Regions from separate parts of the Pseudomonas sp. PHC1 genome, predicted to be linked through region 2. Evidence: predicted binding sites of a transcription regulator. Region 2 holds the regulator's gene; each other region holds the start of a gene.
The links. The regulator sigma-54, encoded in region 2, starts transcription at its own class of promoters, with help from an activator protein. The targets are predictions, from matches to a motif close to ANTGGCATNNANNTTGCTNT.

Region 1: the regulator sigma-54 is predicted to act here: its motif matches at 2,311-2,330, upstream of ACKJSM_RS15670 (flagellar basal body rod protein FlgF).
Region 3: the regulator sigma-54 is predicted to act here: its motif matches at 2,891-2,910, upstream of ACKJSM_RS25630 (circularly permuted type 2 ATP-grasp protein).

What each region holds. Positions count from the first base shown of each region.
Region 1 covers NZ_JBJXHJ010000010.1:128,739-134,784, forward strand. The annotation lists gene flgH (flagellar basal body L-ring protein FlgH) at 1-631, opposite strand, end outside; gene flgG (flagellar basal-body rod protein FlgG) at 685-1,470, opposite strand; gene ACKJSM_RS15670 (flagellar basal body rod protein FlgF) at 1,516-2,256, opposite strand; gene ACKJSM_RS15675 (sigma-54-dependent transcriptional regulator) at 2,512-4,077, opposite strand; gene phhA (phenylalanine 4-monooxygenase) at 4,358-5,149, shown strand; gene ACKJSM_RS15685 (4a-hydroxytetrahydrobiopterin dehydratase) at 5,260-5,616, shown strand; gene ACKJSM_RS15690 (amino acid aminotransferase) at 5,616-6,046, shown strand, end outside.
Region 2 covers NZ_JBJXHJ010000016.1:86,781-92,826, reverse strand. The annotation lists gene ACKJSM_RS19570 (ZIP family metal transporter) at 1-749, shown strand, start outside; gene ACKJSM_RS19565 (HPr family phosphocarrier protein) at 788-1,063, opposite strand; gene rapZ (RNase adapter RapZ) at 1,079-1,936, opposite strand; gene ptsN (PTS IIA-like nitrogen regulatory protein PtsN) at 1,939-2,403, opposite strand; gene hpf (ribosome hibernation-promoting factor, HPF/YfiA family) at 2,415-2,723, opposite strand; gene ACKJSM_RS19545 (RNA polymerase factor sigma-54) at 2,797-4,290, opposite strand; gene lptB (LPS export ABC transporter ATP-binding protein) at 4,477-5,202, opposite strand; gene lptA (lipopolysaccharide transport periplasmic protein LptA) at 5,202-5,747, opposite strand; gene lptC (LPS export ABC transporter periplasmic protein LptC) at 5,734-6,046, opposite strand, start outside.
Region 3 covers NZ_JBJXHJ010000027.1:51,834-57,879, forward strand. The annotation lists gene ACKJSM_RS25605 (hypothetical protein) at 1-245, shown strand, start outside; gene ACKJSM_RS25610 (PLDc N-terminal domain-containing protein) at 317-508, shown strand; gene speE (polyamine aminopropyltransferase) at 643-1,518, shown strand; gene ACKJSM_RS25620 (hypothetical protein) at 1,676-1,909, shown strand; gene ACKJSM_RS25625 (ribonuclease E inhibitor RraB) at 2,118-2,465, shown strand; gene ACKJSM_RS25630 (circularly permuted type 2 ATP-grasp protein) at 2,944-4,353, shown strand; gene ACKJSM_RS25635 (alpha-E domain-containing protein) at 4,366-5,316, shown strand; gene ACKJSM_RS25640 (transglutaminase family protein) at 5,313-6,046, shown strand, end outside.

The sequences.
Region 1 (6,046 bases), on a different contig from region 2:
ACGAGCCGGTGCCCGAGTAGGTGATGCGCGCATCGGCGACCCGGGTCGAAGACACGGTGTTGTCGGTGGCGATGTCATCGGCACGCACGAGACCGGCGATCCGCACCAGCTCGTCGCCGGTGTTGAGGGTCATCCACTTTTCGCCACGCACGGCGATGATGCCGTTGGGCAGCACGTCGGCGACGGTCACGGTGATCGAGCCGGTCAGGGTATTGCCCTGGGCCGCCTTGCTGTCACCCTTGGTCGCGCGGTCGCCTTCGTAGCTGGCGCTCAGGCTCAGGTCATTGCTGCCGATCGGGTTGTTGGTGGTTGCACTGCTGCCGAACAGCGACGTCAGGCCGATGCCGGTCTTGCTGATCTTGGCCACCTGCGAGTTGGCGTTCTTGCTGGCCTGGGTTCTTTCGTTGAGGGTGATGGTGATGATGTCACCGACCCGAAAAGCCTTGCGGTCGCTGTACAGGTTCTGCTCGAAACCGGCCTGATAGATCGAGCCGTTGTTGGCGGCCGACGGCAACGGTGTGCGCGGCAACACCGGGGCGTAGTAAGGATCATTGGGCTTGGGCGTCGGAGCGACGCAGCCCGCGAGCGAGACGACCCCACTCAATGCCACAACAGATACAAAGCGCTTCATGACCCTTACCTCACGGTGTTGCAGGCGACCTCATGGCCGCCTCATAGACTTGATTACAGATTCTGCGTTACGAACGAGAGCATCTGGTCGGCGGTGGAGATCACCTTGGAGTTCATCTCGTACGCGCGCTGGGTGGTGATCATGTTGACCATCTCTTCCACGGTGCTGACGTTGGAGGTTTCCAGGGTGTTCTGCAGGGTGGTGCCGAAACCGTTCAGGCCCGGCGTGCCGACTTGCGGCGCACCGGAAGCGGCGGTTTCCAGGAACAGGTTGTTGCCCACCGCTTGCAGACCGGCCGGGTTGATGAAGTCGGCGGTTTGCAGGTTGCCGATCACTTGCGAAGCGGCGTTGCCGGCAACGGTGATCGACACGGTACCGTCGCGGCCGACCGTGAAGGTCTGGGCGTTGTTCGGGATGACGATGGCCGGCTCCAGGGCAAAACCGCTGGCGTTGACGATCTGGCCGTTGGAGTCGAGGTGGAAAGTACCGTCACGGGTGTAGGACGTGGTGCCGTCCGGCTGCAGAATCTGGAAGAAACCGCGCCCGTCGATGGCCATGTCCAGCGGCTGCTCGGTGGTTTGCAGGCTGCCGGCGGTGAAGTTCTTCTGAGTGCCGACGATGCGCACACCGGTCCCCACTTGCAGACCCGACGGCAGTTCGCTGTCCTGGGTCGACTGGGCGCCTGGCTGACGCTTGATCTGGTACAGCAGGTCCTGGAACTCGGCGCGGTCACGTTTGAAACCCGTGGTCGACACGTTTGCCAGGTTGTTGGAAATGGTGGTCAGGTTGGTGTCCTGGGCGGACAGACCGGTTTTGGCAACCCATAGAGCCGGAAGCATTCGATTCTCCTCGTGCGCCTGTTTTACGGCGCGACGTTCTGATAATTAGCTGATCTGCAAGACCCGAGCCATGGCCTGGTCGTCGTCTTTGGCGGTGTTCATCATCTTGACGTGCAACTCGAACTGCTTGGCCAGGGCCAGCACCGACGTCATCTCTTCCACGGCATTGACGTTGCTCGACTCCAGGAAACCCGACACCAGCTTGACGTTGGCATCGGCCGGCGCAGGCTGGCCGTCCTTGGTGTAGATCGAACCGTCCAGGCCCTTGTTCATGTTCTTGATGTCCGGGTTGACCAGCTTGATCCGGTCGACTTCAGCCATGACGCGCGGGCCTTCGCCCATCGCACGAATGCTGATGGTGCCGTCTTCACCGACTTCCACCTGCTGCTCCGGCGGTACGGCGATCGGCCCTCCATTGCCCATGACCGGCATGCCGTTGCCGGCACGCAACACACCAAGGGCATCGATATTGAGGCTGCCGGTGCGCACATAGCTTTCACCGCCGTTGGGGTTCTGCACGGCGATCCAGCCATTGCCCGACACGGCGACGTCGAGGTCACGGCCGGTCTGCACCAGCGAACCTGGCGTGAAGTCGGTGGCGGGCCGTTCGCTCATGGCAAACGCACGCGCCGGAAAGCTGTCACCGAACACCGGCATCGAACGCGCCTGCTCCAGGTCGCGCTGAAAACCATTGGTGGAGATGTTCGCCAGGTTGTTGGCATGAGCCTTTTGCGCCAGTGCGTTCTGGCTGGCGCCGGTCATTGCCACATAAAGGTACTTGTCCACACTCTTTCCTCTGCATGCCGGACGTTTGCCGCCCACCGCTGTACTGCTGAGCCATAAGCAATTTGCAGACCAACTTTTTTCTGGCGGCCGACACCCCGGTAAACAAAGGACTTGAGGGGTTTTGCGCAAAGGAGGGAAATGTATCGAAGACGAAAAACCGGCGGTGTCATGCCGCTTGGCGGCAAACACCTGACCCTGATCGCGGATCGTTCCCACGTCGAAGCGTCCGAGTGGGAACGCTCAGCGTGGGTGTGATCAGGCGCTGCCTGACTCCTTACCGACTTCGTACTCACGCAACTTGTTGGCAATCGTGGTGTGAGAAACCCCCAGCCGCTTGCCCAGTTGCCGACTGCTCGGGTGCTCGGAATACAAACGCTCCAGCACCGCCTTCTCGAAGCGCCCGACAATCTCGTCGAGCCCGCCTTCGAGGGAAAAATCGCCAAGCGGCTGACGCACACCGTAATCCGGCAAGCGAATGTGCTCGGCCTTGACCGTGCCGCCGTCGCACAGCGAAACCGCCTGAAACAGCACGTTCTCCAGTTGCCGCACGTTGCCCGGCCAATGGTAGTGACTGAGTCGGTCCATCGCCGCTGGCGCCAACCTCGGCAGCGCGCAGCCGATCTGCCGGCTGGCCTGATCGAGGAAATGTTCCACCAGCGGCGTCAAACCGTCGAGGCATTCGCGCAGGGGCGGGATATGCAGCGACAGCACGTTCAAGCGGTGATACAAATCCTGGCGAAACTCGCCTCGAGCGCACAACTCCGACAGGTCCACCTGGGTTGCGCAGATCACCCGCACATCCAGATAAACCTCTTCATCACTGCCCACCCGCCGGAAGCAGCCGTCCTGCAGGAAACGCAGCAATTTCACCTGCAAGCGCGGGCTCATTTCGCCGACGCCATCGAGAAACAGCGTGCCACCCGCTGTCAGCTCCAGCAGCCCGAGCTTGCCTTCGGCCCGCGCCCCTTCAAAGGCACCGGGGCCATAGCCGAACAGCTCGGTCTCGGCCATCGACTCCGGCAACCCCGCGCAGTTGAGCGCCATCAACGGTGACTGCCCACGCGGGCTCGCCAGGTGACAGGCCCGCGCCAGCAATTCCTTGCCGGTGCCGGTTTCACCTTCAATCAGCAGCGGTGCATCCAGCGGCGCCATGCGTCGTGCTTCGCGCACCACCGCCGCCATCACCTTGGAGCTCTGAAAGATGCTGTCGAAGCCACGCAATTCCTGCTTGCGCACGTTGTAGATGCGCTCGCCGACGCGGTCCGCCCGGTGCAAGGTCAGCACGGCACCGGCCATGGCCTCACTGTCATCGTGCTCCGATTGCAGCGGCGCGATGTCGGCCAGAAAGATGTCGCCCTTGACCTTGACCCGCATGCCGTTGATTCGCGATTTGTTGGCGCGCACCAGTTCCGGCAGGTCGAAATCCTCGGCGTAACGCGACAGCGGAATCCCCGGCACCTCGTCCACCCGCACCCCGAGCAACTGCGCCGCCGCCCGGTTGGCCGCCACGATGGAGCCGCCCATGTCGATCGACAGCACCGGAAACTCCAGCGCACCGAGCAGCGCATTCAATTCCATGTGCCGCCGCTCGCTGGGCATCAGCCCTACCCGCTTGACGCCAAAGACCCCGGCAATCGCCTCGAACTTGGGCCGCAGCGCCTGGAACTGAATGTTGATCAGGTTCGGGCAATGCAGGTAGATCGCGTTGCCATGCTCACCACCCACCTCGCCACGGGCGACGTTGATCCCGTACTCCACCAACAGATTGAGAATGTCGCGCAGGATGCCGATGCGGTTCTGGCAGTGGACTTTGATACGCATATAAAGGCCCGAAACAGGTGAGGAGACGGTCTGACACCGGAATTTTCTGCGCAGCGCGCAAGATAGTCGTCAAGATTATGTGACAGCCATCGACCTTTTCAAACCCGACAGTCACCGCAAACAGGACTTAACGCACAAAGCGTAACGAAAACTTTACGAATTAAAGAGATTTTTCCTACTCAACCGATCATCAACCTGCTGCAACAACGAACGCGCTGGGGTATTTCTCAGTCCATCGCAGGACATAACAAGAACGAAATTCCCCTCGCAGGAGAGCAGTATGAAGCAGACGCAATACGTGGCCCGCGAGCCCGATGCGCAAGGTTTTATCGACTACCCCGCCGAAGAACATGCGGTGTGGAACACGCTGATCACCCGCCAGATGAAAGTGATCGAGGGGCGCGCGTGCCAGGAATACCTGGACGGTATCGAAAAACTCGGCCTGCCCCACGACCGCATTCCGCAACTGGGCGAAATCAACAAGGTGCTCGGCCAGACCACCGGTTGGCAGGTCGCCCGCGTCCCGGCGCTGATCCCCTTCCAGACTTTTTTCGAATTGCTCGCCAGCAAGCAGTTTCCGGTGGCCACGTTCATTCGCACCCGTGAAGAACTGGATTACCTGCAAGAGCCGGACATTTTCCACGAGATCTTTGGCCACTGCCCATTGCTGACCAACCCCTGGTTTGCCGAATTCACCCACACCTACGGCAAGCTCGGCCTGCAGGCGACCAAGGAAGAACGCGTTTATCTGGCGCGCCTGTACTGGATGACCATCGAGTTCGGCCTGGTCGACACCCCGCAAGGCAAACGCATCTACGGCGGCGGCATCCTGTCCTCGCCGAAAGAAACCGTTTACTCGCTGTCGGACGAGCCCGAGCATCAGGCCTTCGATCCGCTGGAGGCCATGCGCACGCCGTACCGCATCGACATCCTGCAACCGCTGTATTTTGTCCTGCCGAACCTCAAGCGCCTGTTCGACCTGGCCCACGAAGACATCATGGCCATGGTCAAGCAAGGCATGCAGCTGGGTCTGCACGCCCCGAAGTTTCCGCCTAAACCGAAAGCCGCGTGACCCGCGACTTTTGCTTACAAGTGAGCCTGTCAGTCGTCGCCACTTTGGTTTAGCGTGGCGACTTTGACGGCCAATATAAAAAAACACCTTCAGATTTCAGGAAGTCCACCATGTCCACGTTGAACCAAGCCCATTGCGAAGCCTGCCGTGCCGATGCTCCACAAGTCAGTGACGAAGAATTGCCGATCCTGATCAAGCAGATCCCTGACTGGAACATCGAAGTGCGTGACAGCATCATGCAGCTGGAAAAAGTGTTCCTGTTCAAGAATTTCAAGCACGCGCTGGCTTTCACCAACGCCGTCGGCGAAATCTCCGAGGCCGAAGGTCACCACCCGGGCCTGCTGACCGAGTGGGGCAAAGTCACCGTGACCTGGTGGAGCCACTCGATCAAGGGCCTGCACCGCAACGACTTCATCATGGCCGCGCGCACTGACGAAGTGGCCAAGACCGCAGAAGGACGCAAGTAATGCACTTCGACGCCATCGGCCGGGTGCCCGGCGACCCGATCCTCGGCCTGATGGAGGCCTACGCGCAGGACGCCAACCCGCGCAAGTTCGACCTCGGCGTGGGCGTCTACAAGGATGCCCAGGGCCTGACACCGATCCCCGAGGCGGTGAAAATCGCCGAGGCGCGGCTGGTCGAGAGCCAGGACACCAAGACCTACATCGGTGGCCACGGCAATCCGCTGTTCGGTAAGGTCATCAGCGAATTGGTGCTCGGTGCCGATTCGGCGCTGATCGCCGAGCAACGCGCCGACGCCACCCAGACCCCGGGCGGCACGGGCGCCCTGCGCCTGGCAGCGGATTTCATCGCGCAATGCCTGCCGGGCAAGGGCGTCTGGCTGAGCAACCCGACCTGGCCGATCCACGAAACGATTTTCGCGGCCGCCGGGGTCAA
Region 2 (6,046 bases):
AGGGCGGGGCGATATGCGCCCTTGGCACCGCGCTCGGCGCGGTTCCGGTGCTGGTGATCCGCAACATGCCTCAGGCACTGGGGGATACGCTGTTGGGTTTTGGCGCCGGCGTGATGCTGGCAGCGACCGCCTTTTCGCTGATCGTGCCGGGAATCTCCGCCGCCGAAAGCCTGGGGCTGAGCCCATGGGGCGCCAGTGGCCTGATCTGTTTTGGCATCCTGCTGGGGGCATTCGGCCTGTATCTGGTTGATCGCCGAGTGTCGGGCGCCTCGCCGGAAATGCTCATCGGCACTGTCGAGCATCCGGTGATTCCGCCGCGGATCTGGCTGTTCGTGTTCGCCATCATCGCCCATAACATCCCGGAAGGCATGGCGGTCGGTGTCTCGGCTGGCGGTGGAATGCCTGACGCAGACAGTCTGGCGATGGGGATTGCCTTGCAGGATGTACCGGAAGGGCTGGTGATTGCGCTGGTACTGGCCGGTGCCGGGATGTCGCGGGTCAAGGCGTTTTTGATTGGCGCAGCGTCAGGTCTGGTCGAACCGGTGTTCGCGCTGCTTTGCGCGTGGCTGGTCAGCCTTGCCGAATTGTTACTGCCCTTGGGGCTGGCGTTGGCGGCGGGCGCCATGCTGCTGGTGGTGACTCACGAGGTCATTCCGGAGTCGCGACGCAATGGTCACGAGAAGCTGGCAAGCTTGGGATTGTTGATTGGCTTCTGCCTGATGATGGTGATGGATACGGCATTGGGCTGAAACGCAGGAGGGAGCTTGCTCCCTCGCTTCAAGCGTTTTCAACCACCTTCATCGAAGTAGTTATTGATCAACGCAACCAGCGCATCCATGGCTTCCTGTTCCTGGTGGCCTTCGGTGCTCAGGTGGATTTTGGTGCCCTTACCCGCAGCAAGCATCATCATCGCCATGATGCTTTTACCGTCAACCGTGGTGTCCGGGGTGCGGCCGACTCTGATCGCGCAATCGGGAAACTGGCCCGCCACGCCGACGAATTTTGCCGATGCGCGGGCATGCAGGCCCAGCTTGTTGATGATTTCTATTTCCCGAGCAGGCATCGCGGTGTGAATCCTTTAGCTGAGGTCGCGGTGGCGAACCTGGACGTTCTTCAGGGTCTTCTGCAGCGCCTGGCCAAGACGTTCGGTCAGGTAAACGGAACGGTGATGCCCGCCGGTGCAGCCGATGGCAATGGTGACGTAAGCGCGGTTGCTCGCGGCAAAGCGCGGCAACCATTTGTGCAGGTACGTGTAAATATCCTGATACATCTCCTCGACCTCAGGCTGCGCCGCCAGATACTCGGCGACCGGCTGATCGAGACCGGATTGCGCGCGCAGTTCCGGTTTCCAGTATGGGTTCGGCAGGCAGCGTACATCGAACACCAGATCCGCATCCACCGGCATGCCGCGTTTGAAACCGAACGACTCGACCAGAAACGCGGTGCCAGGTTCCGGCTGATTCAGCAGGCGCAACTTGATCGTGTCGCGTAGCTGGTACAGGTTGAGATGGGTGGTATTGATCTTCAGGTCGGCGAGATCGGCAATGGGGCCGAGCAGCGTGCTTTCATCCTGAATGGCCTCTGCCAGCGAACGATTGGCGTTGCTCAGTGGGTGGCGGCGGCGAGTTTCAGAGAAACGCTTGAGCAGGGTTTCTTCGTCGGCATCCAGGTACAGGACATCGCATTGAATATGCTTGGCGCGTGCGTCTTCAAGTAATTCCGGAAAACGGGTCAGATGGCTCGGCAGATTGCGTGCATCGATCGATACTGCCACCAGTGGCTGCGCCAGCTCGGTATGAATCAGGGCCCGTTCGGCCAGTTCCGGCAGTAGACCGGCCGGCAGGTTATCGATGCAGTAGTAGCCGTTGTCCTCAAGGACATCCAGGGCGGTACTTTTACCCGAGCCGGAACGGCCACTGACAATGATCAAGCGCATGGTTACGGCCTGTTCTGTTCTTCCAGTACAACCTGGTACAAGGCTTCGTTGCTTGGCGCGCTGCGCAGTCTTTCGCGCACGTCCTTGCGGTCGAGCATGCTGGCGATCTGGCGTAACAGCTCCAGGTGCGCATCGGTGGCGGCTTCCGGCACCAGCAGGACGAACAGCAGGTCCACGGGCGCGCCGTCGATGGCGTCGAAATCGATGGGGGCATCAAGGTGCATCAGCGCACTGATCGGCGCTTCACAGCCCTTGAGGCGGCAGTGGGGGATGGCGATGCCGTTGCCAAAACCGGTAGAACCCAGTTTTTCACGGGCAATCAATGCCTCGAAGACATCTTGCATCTCCAGATCCGGGACTTCCCGGGCGATCAGGTTGGCAATTTGTTCGAGGGCTTTCTTTTTACTGCCGCCCGGCACGTTCACCAGGGAACGGCCGGGGGTCAGGATACTTTCAAGTCGGATCATGGGGGTGGGGGTTATCGACCGGTAGCGCCCTGAAGCAGGCTCTGGGTCTTTTCCTTATGCTTTTTGAGTTGTTTATCGAGCTTGTCGGTCAGCGCGTCGATCGCAGCGTACATATCGGTATGTTCCGCGTTGGCGACGACCTCATTGCCGGGAATATGCAGCGTGGCTTCGATTTTCTGCTTCAGCTTTTCGACACACATCGTGACTTGCACGTTGGTGATCTTGTCGAAATGCCCTTCGAGCTTCTTGAGCTTGAGCTCGATGTACTCGCGCAGAGGCTGGGTCACTTCCAGTTGGTGTCCACTGATGTTGACTTGCATACAGCTTCTCCTTCGTTGCCAGTGCATAAAGCGGCAGGCCGAAGAGCCTGCCACTGGAACGCTGTAACGTGGCTTACATCAACCGCTTGCGTTCGCTCGAAGGCGCGATCCCGAGGGATTCGCGGTACTTGGCGACGGTGCGGCGAGCCACCTGAATGCCTTGTGCCTCCAGTAAACCAGCGATCTTGCTGTCACTCAACGGCTTTTTCTGATTTTCCGCGGCGACCAGTTTCTTGATGATCGCGCGGATCGCCGTGGACGAGCATTCGCCGCCTTCGGAGGTGCTCACATGGCTGGAGAAAAAGTATTTCAGTTCATATATGCCCCGAGGGGTATGCATGAATTTTTGCGTAGTCACGCGGGAAATCGTCGACTCGTGCATGCCCACCGCTTCTGCGATGTCATGCAGGACCAGGGGCTTCATCGCTTCGTCGCCGTACTCCAGAAAACCGCGCTGATGCTCGACGATCTGGGTGGCCACTTTCATCAGGGTTTCGTTGCGGCTTTGCAGGCTCTTGATGAACCAGCGGGCTTCCTGCAACTGATTGCGCATGAAGGTGTTATCGGCGCTGGTGTCGGCGCGGCGCACGAAACCGGCGTACTGGGCGTTGACCCGCAGGCGGGGCACCGACTCCTGGTTCAGCTCCACCAGCCAGCGTTCGTTGTCCTTGCGCACGATCACGTCAGGCACCACGTATTCGGCTTCGGTCGACTCGATCTGCGAACCGGGGCGCGGGTTGAGGCTCTGCACCAGTTCGATGACCTGGCGAAGTTCGTCTTCCTTGAGTTTCATGCGACGCATCAGCTGGCTGTAGTCGCGGCTGCCGAGCAGATCGATGTAATCGGTAACCAGGCGCTTGGCTTCGGCCAGCCAAGGGGTCTTGGCCGACAGCTGGCGCAATTGCAGCAGCAGGCATTCGCCCAGGTTGCGTGCGCCGATGCCAGCCGGTTCGAACTGCTGGATACGGTGCAGGACCGCTTCGATTTCGTCCAGTTCGATATCGAGCTCCGGATCGAAGGCGTCAAGGATCTCTTCGAGGGTCTCGTCGAGGTAGCCTTGATTGTTGATGCAATCGATCAGGGTCACGGCGATCAGGCGATCGGTGTCGGACATCGGTGCCAGGTTCAACTGCCACAGCAGATGGCTTTGCAGACTCTCACCGGCGGAAGTGCGGGTGGTGAAGTCCCACTCGTCATCGTCGCTGCTTGGCAGGCTGCTGGCGCTGGTCTGGTAGACGTCTTCCCAGGCGGTGTCGACTGGCAGTTCGTTGGGGATTCGCTCGTTCCATTCGCCGTCTTCGAGGTTATCGACTGTCGGCGCGGTCTCCTGGTAGGAGGGTTCCTGGATCTCGGTGTTGGGCTTCTGTTCGGCGTTGTCGGCCATGGGATCGGAGTTGTCGAAGTCGTCGCCGTCTTCCTGGCGTTCGAGCATCGGATTGGATTCCAGAGCCTCCTGGATTTCCTGTTGCAGATCCAGGGTCGACAATTGGAGCAGGCGGATGGCCTGTTGCAGCTGCGGTGTCATCGTCAGCTGCTGGCCCATTCTCAAGACTAGCGATGGTTTCATGGCAGGGGCTTAACACCTTATTCGCCGGCGCTATGCGCCATCCACTACAGGGCGCCGAGGCGCCAAACTTAAGCAAATTATATGCCTGAAACTGTCGTGTTTGCCTAGAGCGCTGTAACAATAAAAGCGTATAAAAAGGCGCTTCAACGTTACAGCACCCGGACGGCTGGTCGAATGCCGTCGTGCTTACAGGCGGAACTCGTGACCCAGATACACTTCCTTCACCAGATCGTTGGCGAGGATGGTCGCGGAGTCGCCTTCGGCGATCAACTGACCGTCGTTGACGATGTAGGCGGTTTCGCAGATATCCAGCGTCTCGCGGACGTTGTGGTCGGTGATCAGTACACCAATACCCTTGGCCTTGAGGTGGTGGATGATCTGCTTGATGTCGCCGACCGAGATCGGGTCGACACCGGCGAACGGTTCGTCGAGCAGGATGAATTTCGGTGCCGTGGCCAGTGCGCGGGCGATTTCCACTCGGCGGCGCTCACCACCGGAAAGGCTCATGCCGAGGTTGTCGCGGATGTGGCTGATGTGGAATTCCTGCAGCAGGCTTTCCAGCTCCTTGCGACGACCGGCCTTGTCGAGCTCCTGACGAGTCTCGAGAATGGCCATGATGTTGTCGGCTACCGACAGTTTGCGGAAGATCGACGCTTCTTGCGGTAGATAGCCGATACCGGCCTTGGCACGACCGTGCATTGGCTGGTGACTGACGTCCAGGTCGTCGATCAGTACGCGACCCTGATCGGCCTGAACCAGGCCGACGATCATGTAGAAACACGTGGTCTTGCCGGCGCCGTTCGGGCCGAGCAGGCCGACGATCTGACCGCTGTCGATCGACAGGCTGACGTCGCGCACGACCTGGCGGCTTTTATAGGCCTTGGCCAGGTGCTGAGCTTTCAGAGTTGCCATTACTGGGTTTTCTCGTCGGTTTTCTTCTTCGGCTGGATCACCATGTCGATGCGCGGACGCGCCTCGGTGACCTTGCTGCCGGTAGCGCGACCGGCGCTGGCCAGTTTTTTCACCGTGTCATAGACGATCTTCTCGCCCTGAGTGGTGTTGTTGTCCTTGTCGACGACTTTTGCCTTGTCGATCAGCACAACGCGGTTCTGCTGTGCGTGGTACTGAATGGTCACGCCCCAGCCCTGAACAGGCTTGGTGTCGCCGGCAGTCTGCAGCTGTTCGAAGTAGGCGAGGTTGCCCACCGAAGTCACAACGTCGATGTCGCCGTTGGGCGCACGGGTCATGGTCACGGTGTTGCCTTTGACGATCATCGAACCCTGGGTGATGATCACGTCGCCTTTATAGGTGGCAACGCCGTTCTTGTCGTCCAGCTGGGCATCGTCGGCCTGAATGCGGATTGGCTGCTCTTGATCGTTCGGCAGAGCCCAGGCGCTCACGCTTCCCAGTGCTGCGCCCAGACTGAGCAAAATAGGGAGGGTTTTAACGAGCCTCATACTGTCCTCTTACGTTCGATAGCAGGTGTATCCTGCTTTCCTTCAAATACGCTTTCATTCCTACGCCAGTCGATACACCGCCAGCGCCGTCGATTCTAACGGGTTGCTGGGTCTGCGCATATTGCTGCTGTGGGAACACCGTCATGCGAGTGGAGGTGATCAGGGTGTCGCGGTTCTTTTCGTCGGTGCGCTTGACGCGTACCGAGTCGATCAGTTCGACCTCGGTGCCGCCGGAGTTCACTTCGCCGCGTTCACTCGTCACGTGCCATGGGAAGTCGGTGCCACGAAACATGTTCAGG
Region 3 (6,046 bases), on a different contig from region 2:
AGCCCAAGCAACTGGCCAAGACCGAGGCGCTGACCGCGCTCAATCGTATCCAGGTGCAGATGAGCAGCCTGAACAAGGAAAACGGCGGTTACACGCTGATGAACTTCAGCCAGTTGCTCGACGATGAGCTGCAAGTGGTGCTGGTCTACGGCAACGATGTACCGCGCGTGCTGGAACTGTGCGCCGAAGCCGGCATTGCCGCCGCGCCGTCGCTGGAAGCCCTGAAGGTCGCCGTTCACGTCTGAACGCAATAAAAGGGAACCCTGGGCGCGACCGTCTATCCTAAAAGTGCACGCCACTATTCTGGAGCGACACCATGGGTTCCACGTTCAACGGCCTGGTCGGCCTGATCATTCTTGCGCTCGACATCTGGGCGATCATCAATGTGCTGAAAAGCGGCGCCGAGACCGGGATGAAAATCCTCTGGGTGTTGTTGATCATCCTGCTGCCGGTGCTCGGCCTGATCATTTGGGCGATTGCCGGACCGCGGGGCAATGTGCGGATCTGACCGTTCGCACCCTGATGGGGTCGGGCCGATGAACTGAGGTTCGACCTGTCATCTTCGGCAACGTAGAATGCGCGCCTTTCCCGGGCAATCGAACCTGACGATTGGCGCCCGCGCATTCATCGGAGCACTTCACCATGACCGTCACCAAGACCAGCGAATACCTGGAAACCCTCTACGAAGGCTACGGCCAGCGTTTTCGCATGGAAAAACTGCTGCACGAAGTGCGCACCGAACACCAGCATCTGGTGATCTTCCAGAACCCTCGCATGGGCCGGGTGATGGCGCTGGACGGCGTGATCCAGACCACCGAAGCCGACGAGTTCATCTACCACGAAATGCTCACCCACGTGCCGATCCTCGCCCACGGCACCGCCAAGCGCGTGCTGATCATCGGCGGCGGCGACGGCGGCATGCTGCGCGAAGTGACCAAACACGCCAGCGTCGAGCACATCACCATGGTCGAGATCGACGGCACCGTGGTCGACATGTGCAAAGAGTTTTTGCCGAACCACTCCAGCGGCGCCTACGATGATCCGCGCCTGAACCTGGTGATCGACGACGGCATGCGCTTTGTCGCGACCACCACCGAGAAGTTTGACGTGATCATTTCCGACTCCACCGACCCGATCGGCCCGGGCGAAGTGCTGTTCTCGGAAAACTTCTACCAGGCCTGCCACCGCTGCCTGAACGAGGGCGGCATCCTCGTGACCCAGAACGGCACGCCGTTCATGCAGATCGAAGAAGTGAAAACCACCGCCGGTCGCCTGCGCAGCCTGTTCCCGGACTGGCACTTCTATCAGGCGGCCGTGCCGACCTACATCGGCGGTTCGATGACGTTCGCCTGGGGCTCGACCAATCCGGCCTACCGCAAGCTGAGCCGTGAAGTTCTGCAACAGCGCTTCATCGGCAGCGGCATCGTCACCCGCTACTACAACCCGGAAATCCACATCGGTGCTTTTGCCTTGCCGCAGTACGTGCTGCAAGCGGTGAACAAGCCAAGCAACGACTGATCGTTCGCGGGTAAAGAAAAAGCCGAGGCCGGTGTGCGAAATCACGCCGGCCTCGGCTTTTTTCATGTTGCAGCGATGTAAACCTTTTGAACGATCAGTCCTGACAAAAGTCGAGATAGGAGTAAGCCCACTTGCGGGTTTGGTCGAGGAGGCTCTGATGTCAAAGTGGAAAGTCACTTTCGTGGACGATCATGGTGAAACGATCAACGAAGTCTTCGAGTGCGAGGAATGCCCCAGCCATGAACGGGCAGCCCGCCTCATCAAAGAACGATTGCTGCCGGTCGCCGCCGAGCTTGACCTGAACGATCTGGAAGGGCGCACCGCCGATGCCGGCGTTAAAAACCTGAAAACCCAGAACAGCATCGAAATCCGCAGCATCACCCCAATCTGAATCTTCTTTTACATTACGTACCAGGCCTTGGCAGCGGCTCTATCTTGGGGCTACTCTGCAAGCGAGATCAGCGAACGGATCGCTAAGGTCTGGTCTTGTCAGCTACATGCTTGTTTCCCGCCGGCAACGCGGTTGTCGTAGCACCAAGGCCATGGGGCCGGTGCAGGGAATACGGAAAGTCTATCCATCTATGCGAGGGGGACGATTCATGAGCACAGCCTATCAAGAAGACATCAGCAGCAGCGTGCTGCGCCGCATGAAAGAAGGCGGTTTCGATTTTTCACGATTCCATCCCATCGAGTTCTACGCCATTTTCCCGGACGAGGAGCGGGCGCGCAGGGCGGCAGGCAAGTTTCGCGGTGAATCCATCAATGCCCAGGTCAGTGCGCGCGACGACGGCGCCTGGTCTCTGGAGTTGAGCAAGGTGATGTACGCAACCTACGATGACATTGGCGATTTCGAGCAGGGCTTTTCGGCGGTGGTCGAGCCCTTGGGCGGCATCATCGAGGGCTGGGGCGTGAAACAGGAGATCCGCAACCGGCATCGTTTGAATTGATAACTGACGCAACACGTCGAGCAACGGCTGACCTTCGGGTCGGCCGTTGTCGTGTCTGCCGTTGCGAAAGCTGCATGGCAAAACCCTGAAACAAGAAACCGGCGCAAAAAAAAGCCACCTGAAGAGGTGGCTGAAAGGGAAGACCGCAAGGAGAGGAAACCGGTCAGAGTTAAGGCCGGGAGGGCTGCCAAGGCAAGCCGGAACAGTGAGGCTGCGTGCTTCGTCAGCGACGTTTTTGCAGCGGATGCGCGGATTATCCGCAGCCGCCGACGGGCAGTGAAATCAACTCTGACTATGCTGGTGATAGGCGACGTGACTGCGTCGCAATGAGGCGGGGGCGATCAGGTGGGAGCATTTGCCGCACAGGAATGGTGCGGTGCATGCGGCGTCAATATCCAACCGATTGAAATCAAAGCGTTTATGCCGATGGCACGGGCCTTGCGAAGGCCTGTAGGTCCGGAGTGACAAGGAGTACGGCATGATCCGCACCTATTTTGATGAAATGTACGATGCCGGCGGCCAGATCCGCCCGCATTACCGGGAGTTTGCCCGCTGGCTGGCCGAGACGCCTGATGAACTGCTGGCCCAGCGGCGACGCGAGGCCGATCTGCTGTTTCATCGCGCCGGAATCACTTTCACGCTCTACGGGGACGAGCAAGGGACAGAGCGCCTGATTCCCTTCGACACCATTCCGCGCAGCATTCCCGCCAGTGAATGGCGGATTGTCGAGCGCGGCTGCATTCAGCGGGTCAAGGCGTTGAACATGTTCCTCGCCGACCTTTACCACGAGCAACGCATCATCAAGGCCGGGATCATTCCCGCCGAGCAGGTGCTGGCCAACGAGCAATACCAGTTGGCGATGCAAGGGCTGGATCTGCACCGCGATATCTATTCGCACATCTCCGGCGTCGATCTGGTGCGCGACGGCGACGGCACGTATTACGTGCTCGAGGACAACCTGCGCACGCCGAGCGGCGTGAGCTACATGCTTGAAGACCGCAAGATGATGATGCGTCTGTTCCCCGAGCTGTTCGCGGCCCAGCGCATCGCTCCCATCGACCATTACCCGAACTTGCTGCTCGACACCTTGAAAAGCTCAAGCCCGATCGACAACCCGAGTGTCGTGGTGCTGACCCCGGGGCGGTTCAACAGCGCGTTTTTCGAGCATGCGTTTCTCGCCCGGGAAATGGGCGTGGAGCTGGTGGAGGGCGCGGATCTGTTCGTGCGTGATGACAAGGTTTTCATGCGCACCACCGACGGCCCGAAAGCGGTGGACGTGATCTACCGCCGGCTCGACGATGCGTTCCTCGATCCGCTGGCGTTCCGCCCGGATTCGATGCTCGGCGTGCCGGGACTGCTGTCGTCGTATCGCTCCGGCAATGTGGTGCTGGCCAATGCCATCGGCACCGGCGTGGCGGACGACAAATCGGTGTATCCGTTCGTTACCGAAATGATCCGTTTCTACCTCGACGAAGAACCGATCCTGAAAAACGTGCCGACCTGGCAATGCCGCAACCCGTCTGAACTTTCCCACGTGCTGGCCAATCTTGCGGATCTGGTGGTCAAGGAAACCCAGGGCTCCGGCGGTTACGGGATGCTTGTGGGGCCGGCGGCGACGACTGCGGAAATCGATGCGTTCCGCGAGCGGATCAAGGCCAAGCCCCACGCGTACATCGCACAACCGACGCTGTCGCTGTCGACCTGTCCGACCTTTGTCGAAAACGGCATTGCGCCGCGCCATATCGACCTGCGCCCGTTCGTATTGTCCGGGCGCGAAACCCGGGTCGTACCCGGCGGTTTGACCCGTGTCGCTCTGCGTGAAGGCTCGCTGGTGGTGAATTCATCCCAGGGCGGCGGAACCAAGGACACCTGGGTGGTCGAGGATTGAAGGAAGCCTGTCATGTTAAGTAGAACTGCCTCGGATCTGTACTGGATGTCGCGTTACCTGGAGCGGGCGGAAAACCTCGCACGAATGCTCGATGTCAGCTATTCGCTGTCGCTGATGCCGCAGGACGGCCGTGGCGATGGCCTGCACGAACTGGCGATGCCGCTGCTGATCACCGGTACGCTGGACGATTACCTGGAACGCCACGGCGAATTGCATGCCGAGCGATTGTTGCACTTCTTCGCCCTCGACGCGGCCAACCCGGCGAGCATCTACAGCTGTCTCGGTGCGGCGCGGGCCAGCGCCCATGCGGTGCGCGGCCGGATCACCGCCGACATGTGGGAGAACATCAACGCCACCTGGCTGGAGATCCGCGGGATCGCCAATCAGGGCCTCAGCCGTTACGGCATGAGCCGTTTCTGCGAGTGGATCAAGGAACGTTCGCACCTGTTCCGGGGTGCGTCCTACGGCACGATCATGCGCAACGATGCGTTTCGCTTCATTCGCCTGGGTACGTTCATCGAGCGGGCGGACAACACGTTGCGTCTGCTCGATGCGCGTTACGAAATGGCCGGCGATCAGGCCGAAGCAGTCAGCGACGGCACCGCTCACGCCTATTACCAATGGAGTGCCCTGTTGCGAGCCTTGTCATCGTTCGAGGCTTACACCGAGATTTATCGCGATGCGCCGGGTGCCCGGCATGTGGCCGAATTGCTGCTGTTGCGCGCCGATGTGCCGCGTTCCTTGCGGGCCTGCACCGAAGAGATCGATCAGATCCTGGCCCAGTTGCCGGGGGCCAACGGTCGCCCCGCACAACGGCTGGCGGCGGAAATGGACGCACGCCTGCGCTACACCGGCATCCAGGAAATCCTCGAGGAAGGCCTGCACGCCTGGCTCACTGAATTCATCCCGCTGGTGCGCCAGCTGGGCAACGCCATTCACAGTTCCTACCTGGAGGCCGCATGAGACTTTCCATCAGCCACGAGACCACCTATCACTACGAAGATCAGGTGCGCGCGAGCATCCAGTACCTGCGCCTGACCCCCCACGACAGCGAGCGTCAGCACGTGCTGAGCTGGCAGCTCGACCTGCCGCGCCCGGTGCGCGCCCAGCTCGATCCGTTCGGCAACATCCTGCATGTGCTGACCATGGACGAGCCCCACGAAGCGATCATCATCGGCGCCCGGGGGCAGGTCGATATCGACGAGTTGCGCGAAGCGGAGCACGAGAGCCAGTCGGCGCTGCCGTTCCTGCGTTTCACCCGGCTGACCGAGGCTGACGAGGCATTGCGGGCGTTTGCCGAGAAATCCTGCAAACAACGCCGCGACCGCAATGCGTTGATCGATCTGATGCACGGTTTGAATCAGCACATGACCTACAAGCCGGGTTCCACCGAAGTCGACACCAGCGCTGCCGAGGCATTCGCCGGACGGGCGGGTGTTTGCCAGGATCACGCCCACGCGTTCCTGGCCTGCGCGCGCAGTCTCGGGGTGCCGTCACGTTATGTGTCGGGTTATCTGTACAGCGAGGATTGTGAGCACCTGGCCAGTCACGCCTGGGCCGAGGCCTGGATCGATGACGCCTGGTACAGCTTTGACGTGACCAATGAGCTGGCGCGGCCGGAGCGGCACCTGAAACTGGCAGTGGGGCTGGATTACCTCGACGCCTGTCCGGTGCGCGGCATGCGCCGGGGCGG